3 regions of the Arthrobacter sp. GW460-12-1-14-TSB2 genome follow, and region 2 is predicted to be linked to each of the others. Evidence: riboswitches for the same ligand, from Rfam matches in the RefSeq annotation. Region 2 holds a riboswitch; each other region holds the start of a gene.
The links. Region 2 has a riboswitch for thiamine pyrophosphate ahead of AC07YR_RS02485 (bifunctional hydroxymethylpyrimidine kinase/phosphomethylpyrimidine kinase). Riboswitches for the same ligand answer to the same signal wherever they lie in the genome.
Positions count from the first base shown of each region.

Region 1 (4,463 bases), on a different contig from region 2:
CGTGAGCAGGGCGTGGTTCGCGGTTAGGGTCAAGGCGTCCCTCACGGTGCTGCCACCTCCGGGTTGCGCAGGCCCGGTTCCTGCCCGGCGAATTTGAGTTCGGGCGCACCCAGTTTCAGCTCGGTGCCGCCCAGGACGTCGCTGAACTCCTGGTCGTGGGTCACGGACACCACGGCGGTGCCGGCGTCGAGCAGTTCCGACAGGAAGGACGCCAGCTCCGCCCAGGTGTTGGCGTCCTGGCCGAAGGTGGGCTCGTCCAGGATCAGCACCCGGGGATGGGCGGCCAGCACGGTGGCCACGGACAGCCTGCGCTTCTCGCCACCCGAGAGAGTGTAGGGGTTCGCGTCCACGAGCTTGGTCAGCCGGAGGCGCTCCAGGAGTTCATCCACGCGTTCCTCGCCATGGCCAAGATGCCGCGGACCGAACATCAGCTCGTCCAGCACCCGGCCGGTGACGAACTGATGCTCCGGTTCCTGGAACACGGTACCGATCCGCGCGATCAGCTGCTCCGCCTTCCACTTGTACGGGTCAATGCCGGCGCCTTCGCTGAGGTCCACCGTGGCGGAAACGTTGCCGGCCACCGGGCGCAACAGCCCGGCGAGGGTCAGGGCAAACGTGGACTTGCCGGATCCGTTCGGGCCCGTGATGGTCAGCGCCTGCCCGGCCCGGACCTGCGCCGTAATGCCGGATTGCACCGGTACCGGCGGAACCGCCTTGAACCGGCGCCGGCGTGGACGTTCGCGGGAAACGGCTAGGCGCTCCGCGGCCAGCAGGAGGTTCCCGTTACCGGGCACACCCGCGGCCGCCGGCACTCCCGCGCCGTTCACTCCCGCACCGTGCGCTCCCGCGGCACCCACCAGTGCGGCACCGGACCGTGCCCGGGTGGCGGGCACGTACCCGGGCACCCAGACGCCGGCGGCAACGAGCATGTCCCGGGCTTCTGCCAGGACCTGGTCCGGCGGCCCGTCCAGGAGCACTGCGGAATCCGTGGCCGAACCCGGCTGCAGCACCACGATCCGGTCCACCAGGTCTTTCCACACGCCCACCCGGTGTTCCACCACCACCAGCGTTGCCCCGGTCTTGTCCAAGCACCGGCCCACGGCGTCCCGGACCTCCAGGACCCCTGCGGGGTCAAGGTTGGCGGTGGGCTCGTCGAGGAGCAGCAGTCCCGGGCGCATGGCAAGGATGCCGGCGAGCGCCAGGCGCTGCTTCTGTCCGCCGGAAAGGGCCGACGTCGGGTGGTCCAGCGGCAGGCGGGCCAGCCCGACGTCGTCGAGCGCTTCTCCCACGCGTGTCCAGATGTCCGCACGAGGCACGGCAAGGTTCTCGGCGCCGAAGGCGACGTCGTCCCCCACGCGGGAAAGGACCACCTGCGTCTCGGGGTCCTGCTGCATCAGGCCGGCGCGGCCGCGCTGTGCACGCGGCGGGGCGCCGTCGATCAGGAGGGTGCCCGTCTCGTCTGAGTCGTCGGCGTCCGGCACGCCCTCGTGGTGGGCGCCGGCGTCGCTGTCGCCGAGCACGCCGGCGAGGGCGTGCAGCAGCGTCGATTTGCCGGCGCCGGAGGGGCCCAGCAGCAGCACGCGTTCGCCCGGCTGAATGTCCAGGTCCAGGCCGCGGACGGCGGGCCGGGACCGGCCGGCGTGCCGCCAGCCCCAGCCGCGTGCCGTGACCGCTGCCGGGCGGACGTTGTCCGAAGATGTCATGAGCGGGGTGCGTTCGTCAGGAGAAGACGGGCTCCGTTGCTGCCTTGCGGGAGGCAAAGGAGCTGAGCACACCGGTCCGGGCCAGGCCGCGGGTGGCGACCCAGGACAGCGCACCGGCAATGATGGCGCCGGAAATGGCGGTGAAAATGATGTAAGCGAGCTTGTCGCCGGCAGCGTAGGCGATGTTCCAGCCCCACGGAGCGAACGAGTCGTTCAGGCCGCAGAAGAGGCCTGCACCGGCACCGGCCAGCAACGAAACGGGCAGGTTGAACTTCTTGTAAACGAACACCGCGAAGATGATTTCGGCGCCGAGCCCCTGCACGAAGCCGGAGAACAGCACCGAGGCGCCGTACTGCGAGCCCATGATCAGCTCGCCGGTGGCAGCCACCGTTTCACAGAACAGGGCGGCTCCGGGCTTGCGGATGATCAGCATGCCCAGGACGGCGGGAATCATCCAGCCGCCGGCGATGAGGCCGGTCAGGGGCGGGTAAACGGCGTTCATGGCCGGCGAAACGGCGGCGGCCCCCTGGGACCAGGCCCAGAAAATGACGCCGCCGGCCACTGCGATCAACGCAGCCACCACAATGTCCACCACGCGCCAGGTGTACTTGCTGTGCGGCAACGCCTGCTTTGCAGAAATATCAGTCATGTCGTCCTCCTGAGGTACAGGAGGGGAGAGTGTTTCCCGGCCAGGGCCGCGGCTTCCGCCGCCTGCTGCCGGACACTCTGAGAACTCGACTCCCTTGCGCCGGTACTAACCGGATCAGGTTCGAGGGTCTGCGGCTGCCCGCACTCTCAGCGCCCGCCTCCGGTTCCTGGACTGCTCCAGTGACCCCGACGGCGACGCTCCCCTGTCGTATTAATTCGCCCTTATGGGCGTGGCTCAGTTTACACCCGCAGGCCCGCGAAATCCCGGGGCCGACTGTCACAATGCGCGGTGATGGGGGCGGGCTGATGCGGCTAGGCTAGGGGAAGCCCTGTTTCCGCCGTCTCCCACCTGTAAGGGGTACTGGAATGAGTTTTTTCATCAAGCTGCTTGGAACCGGAGTGAGCCTGCTGGCCGGATTCGCCGGCACGAAGGCCGTTGACGTCGTCTGGGAAAAGGTCACCGGCCGCAAGCCCCCCAAGGGCGACAAGAACGACGTCCCCACCACCCTGCGCAGCGCCCTGACCTTTGCGCTGATCTCCGCGGCTGTCAGCGCCATCATCCAGGTCCTGGCCAACCGGGGCACGCAGCGTGCCATCACCCGCTTCGCCAAGAGCCAGGACATCGTCTAGGCCCCAACCTTCCTACGGGGTCCCCCTAGGCTGGGGCGCCGTCATCGGCGGGACCGTCGTCGTGCGCTGCGCGTTTGTCCGGGTCCTGCCTGCCTGAGTCCTGCCTGCCCGGGTCCTGCCTATCGGCGGTTTTCTTGTCCGCTGCCTTCTGCACCACGGCCTCCAGCTCGTCCGTCGTCAGCAGCTCCCTGTGCAGGTGCTTGGTGCGGTAGCCGGCCCGGCCCACCATGTGCGCGGACACGGGAACGGTGAGGACCTGGAAGATCCACGCCACGAACAGCACGGGCCACACCCACCAGGTCCGCAGCTGCAGGCCAACCGAAGCCAGCAGCAGGAATAGGCCCAGCACCTGCGGCTTGGTGGCGGCGTGCATCCTGCTCATCAGGTCGGGGAAGCGCAACAGGCCAATGGCCGCGCCGAGGGACATCACGGCGCCCACCACCATAAAAACGGCCGAGACTGCGTCAATGATGGTGTCGACGGCGGATGGTTCAGGATTCATTGGGGTGCTCCCGCCGGTCGGCCACGAAGCGCGCCACCGTGACGGACCCGATGAACCCGATGATGGACAGCGCCACCAGCAGCATCAGGTTGTTCAGGTGCCGGTTCACGGCCATGTCGATGCAGAGCGTGGCCCCGATGATGGCCAGCAGCACGTCCGAGGCCAGCACCCGGTCCAACAGCGACGGGCCGATGGCGATCCGGACAATGGCGCCCGCTGCCGCCAGTGACAGGATCACGGCCGTTACGGTCAGGACGACTTCCATCATGCGCCCACCTCCTGTTTCAGTGCGGCCAGTTCTTCACGCGTGCCCATGATCCTGATCAGTGCTGCCTCGGCATCCCGGACTTCCTTGCGCAGGCTCACGATGTCCTCCCCGCTCCGCACGTTCAGCCCGTGGATGTAGAGCGTGGACGTGGAGCGGTCCACCTCCACCACCAGTGAGCCGGGAATCAGCGAGATGACGTGGCCGGTGGCAGTGACCATCAGGTCCGAATGGCTGCGGAGCTGGACGGCGACGACGGCGTTGGTCACCTTGGGGCCGCGGGCCACTGCCAGGTACAGCACCTGGCAGCTGGCGGCCACCACCTTGCCAAGGAAGACGATGGCAAACGGGACGGCACGCACAATGCTGAACCGGCCGCCCAGTTCCACCGGGGGCAGGTAGAACAACCGCGCCACCACCACGGCGATGAGGGCGCCGAACAGGAGGTTTCCGGGGCTGAAGTCCTGCCACAGCGCACACCAGACAAACACGAGCCAGACGAGGAGGGGCAGTTCCTGCCGGATAGAGATCCGTCGGCGGTTCATTTCTGGCCCTCCGGCTGCGGGCCTTCCGGCTGCGGGACCGCAGGTTCAGGCTGCGCGATCGGGGGCACGGGAGCGTTTTCGCCCAGCACCGCCTGGATGTAGGAGGACCTGTCCAGCATGTCCACGGCCGACTGGTCCGCCACCCTGAAGAGCGGCCCGGCGAAGACGGT
Region 1 is NZ_JBWKYC010000028.1:27,825-32,287, forward strand. It holds gene AC07YR_RS21440 (energy-coupling factor transporter transmembrane component T family protein) at 1-45, opposite strand, end outside; gene AC07YR_RS21445 (ABC transporter ATP-binding protein) at 42-1,703, opposite strand; gene AC07YR_RS21450 (ECF transporter S component) at 1,720-2,352, opposite strand; TPP riboswitch at 2,426-2,566, opposite strand; gene AC07YR_RS21455 (DUF4235 domain-containing protein) at 2,718-2,981, shown strand; gene mnhG (monovalent cation/H(+) antiporter subunit G) at 3,007-3,483, opposite strand; gene AC07YR_RS21465 (MrpF/PhaF family protein) at 3,473-3,751, opposite strand; gene AC07YR_RS21470 (Na+/H+ antiporter subunit E) at 3,748-4,293, opposite strand; gene AC07YR_RS21475 (Na+/H+ antiporter subunit D) at 4,290-4,463, opposite strand, start outside.
Region 1: linked by a shared signal. The riboswitch ahead of AC07YR_RS21450 (ECF transporter S component) and the one ahead of AC07YR_RS02485 (bifunctional hydroxymethylpyrimidine kinase/phosphomethylpyrimidine kinase) in region 2 are both predicted to bind thiamine pyrophosphate.

Region 2 (4,463 bases):
GGCTCTGGAACACTTTGCGGTTCAGCATGCACGCGCGGCGCGTCGAAAAAATCCACCTCGTAGCGGCATGACTGCCGGAAGGCCAGCCGCATGGCCTGCCGTTCCACTTCGGAGGCGGCCTGTGCGGCGTCGTCGGTGATTCGCACCGCTTCCCTGGTGGCGGCGGCGAATTCTTCGTCCGCGTACGTGCGAAGCCAGTCGGCGTAGGGATGGCCCGACGGCGACCCGGCCGCCTGGAACTGACCGTGCAAGGTGGCACCCACCTCGGCGTACAGCCAGAAGCACGGCAGCACGGCGGCCACGAGCACTCCGTAGCTTCCGGAAACAGATGAGGCCAGCAGGTGGTCCACGTAGGACTTGGTGACCGGTCCCAAGGCGGCGTCCACGGTCCGGGTGCTGAGCCACGTCCTGTGCAGTTCGGACTCGACTTCCAGGCATTGCTGGGCCGACCGCGCCCAGAAGAGCTGCTCGGCCTCGGTGGGGGCAATAGCGGCGGCACGGGACAAGACCCTGGAATAGCCGTTCAGGTAGATGGCGTCCTGGGCAAGGTAATACGCGAAGTGCTGCTCGGTAAGGGAGCCGTCGGCCAGGCCGCGGATGAAGTCCAGCCCGTAGATGTCGTCCAGGTCCGGCCCGGCGTCCTGCCGGAGCGCCGCTGCGAACTCTCCTGCAGCCAGCGCATCCTGGCCCTTCGGGGCCAGATGGTGGAAATGGTGTACCGGGCCGTTGCCCGTTCCCACCTCCAGTGCTTCGGCTTCCCGGAGCGCTCCCTGCAGCCACGGCTTCACTGCCCGCAGGGATGCCTCCCAATCCCCCAGCCTTGCCTGCGCGGTGGCCATGGCCGATGACAGGGAACAGCCGGTGCCGTGGCTGTTCCTGGTGTCGATCCGCGCGCCCGGGACCACCACAACGTCCTGGGCGAGCAGCCCTTCGGTGTTGACGAGGGCGTCGGGGCACGTGCCGCCGTCGAGGTGTCCGCCCTTGACAAGGACGGTGGTGCCGGCCTGCGCAGCGAGGCGTTTGCCCTGGGCGAGTGCCGCTTCCCAGTCGTTCGCCAGGGGTTCATGGAGCAACATCGCCAGTTCGGCCAGGTTCGGCGTGATGAGGTCGGCCAGGGGCAGCAGTTCGCGCAGTTCCTCCTCGGCAGCCTCCTGCAGGAGCCGGTCCCCGCTGGTGGCGACCATCACGGGGTCGAGAACCACGACGGCGGGACGGGCTTTCCCAAGCCAGCTGCGGACAGCGGCAATCACCGCAGAGTCGCCCAGCATGCCGATTTTGACGGCATCGATGCTGATGTCATCGCTAATGGCCTCGAGCTGCGCAGTCAGGAAGCCGGCCGGCGGAACGTGGACCGCCCGGACGCCGTGGGTGTTCTGTGCCGTCAGGGCGGTAATGGCAGCCATGCCGTATCCCCCGTTAGCGGCAATGCTCTTGAGGTCCGCCTGGATCCCCGCCCCGCCGGACGGGTCGGAGCCGGCGATGGCCAGCACCCTCGGGGTACTGCGCAAGGGGGCGCCGCCTCCTGGTGCGGGCGCTGCGGCGTTGGCAGGGGTGGGCAGGAATGATGAAGCCAAAGGAGACATCCCTTCGCCGGTGCTAACCGGACAGGTTCAACGGGTCTGGATCTCAGCCGGCCCTGTGCGCGGCACCCCGTGTCAGTCCCCTAGCCTAGCTTTTCCCTGCAACGAACTCGCGGGTACGGCCCGAAACCGGCGTATTGCTACGCCTGTTCCGGGCCGCACCCGCGGTGTCAGCTGGCCGGATCAGAGCCTGCCGGATCAGAGCTCCGAAGCCGGGACCCCCACGCCAAGGATGATCGGCTCGTTGGCCGGCGCTTTGGCGGGCGCGTCCTTCTTTGCCGGCTCAGGTGCCTTAGCTTCGTGGGTGTGCCCTGATGCGGCGACCGGGGCAGTCTCGTGGTGCTCCACGGACGTCTCGTTCGCTGCGCCCTGGGCACGGCTCGCGCTCCGGTTGCGGCGGGGACGGCGGGCCCGGCCCTGCACCGCAGTGTGGTCGGTGTAGTCGGCTTCAGGAGCCTGCGCCGCCTGTACCTGCGTCGCCGGCGTCTTAGCCGCCTGTACCTGGGCCGCCGGTGCCTGCGGTTCAACCGGTGATGCCGGCGCCTCAGCCGCGGCAGGTTCGCCAAGGTGGGCGAATGCCTCAGCCAGGCGGTCAAGGGTCAGGGCCGCTCCGGAGGCAGGAGCTTCCCCGGCATGCTCAACGAACGGCAGAGCCACTTTTTCGCCGCCGAACGTCAGGACAGCCGCCGGCCGCCCTGCAGCAGCCACCTCGGCTTCCGACACCTTAGCGGGCCGGGCCGTAGCGGGTGCAGACGGGGTGGCCTGCGTCGGACCCGACTTGGCCGGCGTCCCCGCTTGCCCGGAAAGTACCTGCCCGGCCGGGGCCTGGGCGCCCTGTGCCTGGGCCGCCAGTGCCTGGCCCACTGCCTGTGCTGCCGCGGCCGCGGCCGCAGGTGCTGCATGGCCTGCCTCGGCATCGTGCAGGTGGGCAGCATGCGCTGCCGCTGCGATGTTGGCCAACGCCACGCGTGTCGCTTCAGCCTTGGCATGGCGCTCGGCGTCCGTGGGCTCGTGGTGCACCGGAGCCGGCGTCAGCGGAGCAGCCTCGGAAGACGGCTGGCCGCCCTTGCCGCGGCGGCGGCTCTTACGCTCCGTACGGGGAGGCTGCTGGGCTTCCGTCCGCGGCACGTGGTGCTCGGCGGCCACAACGTTGGCGCGGCGGTGCTCCACGGGCTCGTCGTGGGTGACAATGCCGCGGCCGGCGCAAGCCTCGCACTGCTCGCCGAAGACTTCCAGGAGCCCGGTACCCATGCGCTTGCGGGTCATCTGCACGAGGCCCAGCGAGGTCACTTCAGCAACCTGGTGCTTGGTCCGGTCGCGTCCGAGGCACTCCACCATGCGGCGAAGCACGAGGTCGCGGTTGGATTCGAGCACCATGTCGATGAAGTCAATGACGATGATGCCGCCGATGTCGCGGAGCCGCAGCTGGCGCACCACTTCCTCGGCCGCTTCCAGGTTGTTCTTGGTAACGGTTTCCTCAAGGTTGCCGCCGCTGCCGGTGAACTTGCCGGTGTTGACGTCCACCACGGTCATGGCTTCGGTGCGGTCGATCACCAGGGAGCCGCCGGAAGGCAGGAAGACCTTGCGGTCCAGGGCTTTGTGGATCTGCTCGTCGATCCGCCAGGCCGCGAAGATGTCCGTGTCCTTGGTCCACTTTTCGAGCCGGCCCACCAGGTCCGGGGCCACATAGGTGACGTACGCCTCGATGGTGTCCCAGGCTTCCTCGCCGGAAACGATCAGCTTGGAGAAGTCCTCGTTGAAGACGTCGCGGACTACCTTGATGGTGAGGTCCGGTTCGCCGTAGAGAAGCTCCGGCGCAAGGATTTTGGTGGACGTGGCCTGGCCCTCGATGCCTTCCCACTGGGCGCGCAGGCGGTTGATGTCGTGCGTCAGCTCTTCCTCGGACGCGCCCTCGGCGGCCGTGCGGACAATCACGCCGGCATCTTCCGGAAGGCGGTCCTTGAGGATCCGCTTGAGGCGGTTGCGCTCGACGTCGGGCAGCTTGCGGGAGATCCCGGTCATGGAACCGCCGGGAACGTAGACGAGGTAGCGGCCGGGCAGGGAGATCTGGCTCGTGAGGCGGGCGCCCTTGTGGCCGACCGGGTCCTTGGTGACCTGGACCAGTACGGAGTCGCCGGACTTCAGCGCGTTCTCGATCCGGCGCTGCTTGCCCTCGAGGTTGACGGCGTCCCAGTTGACCTCGCCGGCGTACAGTACGGCGTTGCGGCCGCGTCCGATATCCACGAAAGCGGCTTCCATCGAGGGCAGGACGTTCTGGACCTTGCCCAGGTATACGTTGCCGATCAGGGAGTCCTGCTGGGTCTTCGAAACGAAGTGCTCGGCCAGGACGCCGTCTTCCAGGACGCCGATCTGGATTCTGTCGTCTCGCTGGCGGACGATCATCTGGCGGTCCACGGATTCACGGCGGGCCAGGAACTCCGCCTCGGTGATCACGGTACGGCGGCGGCCGGTGTCGCGTGATTCGCGGCGGCGCTGCTTCTTGGCCTCAAGCCGGGTGGAGCCCTTGACGGACGTGACGCGGTTGTTGACCGGCGCCTCGCTGATGGCCCGGGGCGCACGGACGCGGGTCACGGTGTTGGGCGGGTCGTCGTCTCCCCCGCCCGTGAGCTCGAGGTCCTGGTCGCCACGGCGGCGGCGGCGGCGACGGCGGGAGGTGACGCCGTCGTCCGCGGTAACGGTGGACTCCTCATCGGCGTCCTCGTCCCCGGCGGCGCCTTCGCCAGCCTCGGACTCGCTGGCAGCTTCCCGGTCAGTCACCCGGCTGCGGCCACGGCGTCCGCGGCTGCGACGGCGGCGCGAGCCGCCGGCGTCGACGTCCTCGCCTTCGTCCTCCGTGTCTTCTTCTTCGCTTTCCTTGGCCAC
Region 2 is NZ_JBWKYC010000001.1:519,040-523,502, forward strand. It holds gene AC07YR_RS02485 (bifunctional hydroxymethylpyrimidine kinase/phosphomethylpyrimidine kinase) at 1-1,583, opposite strand, end outside; TPP riboswitch at 1,566-1,663, opposite strand; gene AC07YR_RS02490 (Rne/Rng family ribonuclease) at 1,779-4,463, opposite strand, start outside.

Region 3 (4,463 bases), on a different contig from region 2:
CGATCAGCGCCGCCCCCAGACCGTCCAGGCTGGGCGCGCCGCCGGTTCCCATGATCAGCCGCGATCCCAGGTGGACACCGTCCACGATGAAGGGGTCCGCCGCCGCGTGCCGTGCCGTCCCTGCCATGCCGGCAACCGTAGTTCCTGCCATGATGCTCAACCTCCCTGTACCGCGGTAACGAGTTCGACGTCGTCGCCCTCGGCGAGCGCCGTGACGAACCACTGGCTGCGCGGCACCACCTCGGAATTCCGGGCCACTGCGACGCCCAGCTTCCGGCCGTCGGCGGCCTGCCCGTTGGGGGCGAGGTTCCTGCCAGTGACCTGGCTGATGAGGGTGGTGACAGACGCTCCGTCGTCCACCGCATGGACGGTGCCGTTCAGTGTGATGTTCATGCTGTTTCCTTGTTCGGGTCAATTGTGACGATGTTCGGTGGCGTTGCCGGTGTTGCCGGCGTTGGCGAAAGGCCGGAAAACCGGTCGGGCCGGAAAGGCGCCCAGCGGACGTCGGCGGTGCCGTCCATGAGCTCCCTGCAGATGGACGCTGCCGCAGGAGTGAGCAGGACGCCGTGCCGGAAGAATCCGGTGGCAATGATCAGCCCTTCGACGTCCTTGCCGGTTCCCGCAGCGGCTACGCGCCCCAGCAGCGGCGCGTTGTCCGGCGTTCCCGGACGCGCCCTTGCCGTGGCTTCCAGGAGTTCCAGTTCGGCGACGGCCGGAACCAGCACCTGCGCGTCACGGAGCAGCTGGTAGACGCCGCCGGCTGAAACGGCTGAACGGACCGGCGTTGCGTGTCCGGCTCCAAGGTCCGCAGCGTCTGCCCCCGGGAGGGCGTCTTCACGCTGCGTGGCCCCGATCACCACGGTTCCGTCCTGCCGGGGCACGATGTAGACGGGAACCCCATGGACCATGCCGCGGACGGTGGATGTCAGCAGCGGCCGCAGGTAGGCGGGGACCCGCAGCCGCAGGATGTCCCCGTACACCGGGCGGAGGGGCAGCTTCAGTCCCGCGGGCAGCCCGCCGAGGGACGCAGACTCCAGCCCGTTGGCAATAATCGTCTCCGCTGCGTGCACTGCACCTCCCCCGGCCAGGCTGACGCCGCTGACCCGCCCGTCCTCCCACAGCAGGCCGGCCGCCCGCCGGCGCACGGCGGAACCTGCCAGCGACTCCGCGATGAGGGCGAGGAGCTTTCGGGGATCCACCTGGTGGTCCGCCGGGATGTCGAAGGCACAGGAGATCCCGGGACTCAGCAACGGCTCCCGTGCCCGCGCTTCCCTGACGGTCAGCGGTTCCACGGTGAGGCCGCTCGACAGCTGGACGCCGCGAAGGTCGGCGAGCGCGCGGCGGTCGGCGGCGTCGGCCCCCACGGCGAGGGTCGACGTCGTGAGGTAGCCGGTGTCCGGGCCGCCGTTGCCGGATTCCCCGGGAACCCCCTCGGTTTCAAGGCTCGCCGCAAACGCGGGCCACAGCCCTGAGGAGTGAAGCATGAGCTCCAGGAGGTCCTCCTCCTGGTAGTGGAGTTCGCTGACCGGTGCCAGCATGCCGGCGGCGGCCCAACTCGCTCCCGTACCGGGCGCGTCATCGATGAGCACCACGGACCGGCCCGACTGCCGGGCCTCCCAGGCGATGCCATGGCCGATGATTCCGCCGCCAACCACGGCGACGTCGGCGCTGATGTCGCGGCTGCGCGCGGCGGGGCTGCCTGCTGGGGTATGCGGGGCCATAGTCATCCTTCCCTACGCCGGTACTAACCGGATCAGGTCAAGCGGTCGGCTCTGACGCCCTCTCAGCCCTGCAGCTTTGTGACAGCTGCTGCGGGCTCCCGCGGTACTCCCCCAGTTTAGGGGAACTAGGCTGGTGCCATGACCGAGCAAGCTCTCCTCACCGATGCCCGCCTGTACCTCTGCACTGACGCCCGCACGGACCGCGGCGATTTCGAAGACTTCGTGGATGCCGCCTACGCCGGTGGCGTCGACATCATCCAGCTCCGCGACAAGAACCTGGAGGCGGCCGAAGAGCTCGAACTTCTTGCTGTGCTGGAGTCCGCTGCGCGCCGCCACGGGCGCCTGTGGTCGGTCAACGACCGCGCGGACATCGCCTCGCTTTCCGGCGCGCCCGTGCTCCACATCGGACAGAAGGATCTTCCGCTGGCGGCGGCCCGGAAGTTCCTCGGCAACGAAGCCGTCATCGGCCTGTCAACGCACAGCACCGGGCAGATCGACGCCGCCAGGGCCGCATCCCGCGGTACCGGAGGACTGGACTACTTCTGCGTGGGGCCGGTCTGGGCCACCCCCACGAAGCCGGGGCGGGCCGCCGTCGGCCTCGACCTGCTCCGCTACGCGGCGGGCGCCGCCGACGAAGAAGCGGCCGCCGGGACGACGGTTCCGTGGTTCGCCATCGGCGGCATTGACCTGGGCAACGTTGAGCCGGTGGTGGCTGCAGGGGCGCAGCGGATTGTGGTGGTCCGCGCCATCACCGAGGCGGACGATCCCGCCGCGGCCGCGCGGTCACTGCTCGAAGCGCTCGACACCGGCGCATCCTGACTATCCGGTCAGTCCGAGCTGCGTCATCCGCTTGGAGTGGTTTTCCGCCAGCCCGGCGATCAGGCCGCTGACCAGGGCTTTCGCCTCGGCGGTGTCCTCGCCGCCGATCAGGCTTCCCAGGAACGCATGCTCATAGCTGACGCGCTGCGCCTGGGTCAGGGCTTCGCCCAGCAGCCGCCTGCCCCACAGCGCCAGCCTGGAGGCGAGCCTGGGATCATCGGCGAGGGCACCCTTGAGCCGGTCGCGGAGAACCTCCGTCGTTTCATCGGAGGCCTGGATCTGTTCGATGAGTTCCCGCGTTTCGGCGTCGACGTATTGTGAGATGGCCCGGTAGAAGTCGGCAGAGACCGTGTCGATGACGTAGGCCTTCATCAGCGATTCGTACCAGTCGGCCGGGCGTGTCCGCGAATGGAAGTAGTCCACGGCTGGCTGGAAAGGCAACATGGCGTCCTCGGCGTCGATCCCCCTGGCCTCGAGCCGGGCGCTCACCAGTTCGTAGTGCCGGAACTCCACTACGGCAATCCTGCCGAGCACCGCCCGGTCGTGGAGGGTGGGTGAATACCGTGCGTCGGCGGCAAACCGCTCAAAGGCCGAAAGCTCGCCGTATGCCATCATTCCGAACAGGTCCGCGACGAAGCGGTTGTAGCGAGCAGTGTCAGCCGGGGTTGAGCTCATCGTCCAAGACTAATGGCGGAAATGGAGCTAACCTGACTTTCGTGTCCCATCATCGCCTAACTCCAAGTGTCCACGAACAGACCAACCGGCTGGCCGACGCGTTGAACGCGCTCCGTACGGAGTTGGAGCTGCCGGGGCCGTTTCCTGATGATGTCCTTCAGGATGCGCTGGCGGCCATTGCGGAACACAAGATGCCGGACCTGGACCTCACGGATGTGGGCTTTGTGACCATAGATCCGGCGTCGTCCACGGACCTGGACCAGGCCCTGTTCATCGAGCGGTCAGGCGACGGGTACAAGGTTTTCTACGCCATCGCCGATGTGCCGTCCTTTGTGGCACCCGGCGGGGCGCTGGACGCCGAAACACGCCGCCGGGGGCAGACGTTCTACGCCCCTGACGGCCGGATTCCGCTTCACCCGGAAGTCATCAGCGAACAGGCGGGCAGCCTGCTGGCCGGACAAATGTGCTCCGCTTTCGTCTGGGAGTTCGGCCTGGACGCGGGGGCCCGCGTCCAGTCAGTGCTGGTGCGCCGTGCCAAAATCCGGAGCCGTGCCAAGCTCAGCTACAAGGGCGTACAGGCCGAACTCGATGCCGGCACTGCCGCCCCCGTCCTGCAGCTGCTCAAGGAAGTGGGGCTCAAGCGGGTGGAACTGGAGAGGCTGCGCGGCGGAGCCAGCCTGAACATGCCGGAACAGGACATTGAACAGCTGCCCGACGGCGGCTACCGCATTGTCGCTGCTCCGTCCCTTCCGGTGGAGGACTGGAACGCCCAGATCTCCCTCATGACCGGCATGGCTGCGGCGGACCTGATGCTGGAAGGCAAAGTGGGGATCCTGCGGACCATGCCTTCGCCCGACGAACGCTCGCTCCTGCACTTCAAACGGCAGACGAACGCGCTCGGAAAGCCCTGGGACGGCCGGGCGAGCTACGGGGAGTACCTGCGCTCCCTTGATCCCACGGACCCCAGGCAGCTGGCCATCCTGCATTCCGCCGGCATGTTGTTCCGGGGCGCCGGCTATACGCCCTTTGACGGCACAGTGCCGAAGGACGCCATCCAGTCGGCAATCGGAGCTGCCTACGCGCACACCACGGCCCCGCTGCGGCGGCTGATAGACCGTTTTGTCCTGGTGATCTGCGAGGCGCTGAGCAACCGCACTGCTGTCCCCGGCTGGGCCCGTGACGCCCTGCCGTCCCTGCCGGAGATCATGGCGGCCTCGGACCAGCTGGCAGCAAGGATGGAGCGGCTGG
Region 3 is NZ_JBWKYC010000026.1:14,188-18,650, forward strand. It holds gene AC07YR_RS20910 (thiazole synthase) at 1-127, opposite strand, end outside; gene thiS (sulfur carrier protein ThiS) at 157-393, opposite strand; gene thiO (glycine oxidase ThiO) at 390-1,721, opposite strand; TPP riboswitch at 1,714-1,833, opposite strand; gene thiE (thiamine phosphate synthase) at 1,860-2,540, shown strand; gene AC07YR_RS20930 (ferritin-like domain-containing protein) at 2,541-3,215, opposite strand; gene AC07YR_RS20935 (RNB domain-containing ribonuclease) at 3,257-4,463, shown strand, end outside.
Region 3: linked by a shared signal. The riboswitch ahead of thiO (glycine oxidase ThiO) and the one ahead of AC07YR_RS02485 (bifunctional hydroxymethylpyrimidine kinase/phosphomethylpyrimidine kinase) in region 2 are both predicted to bind thiamine pyrophosphate.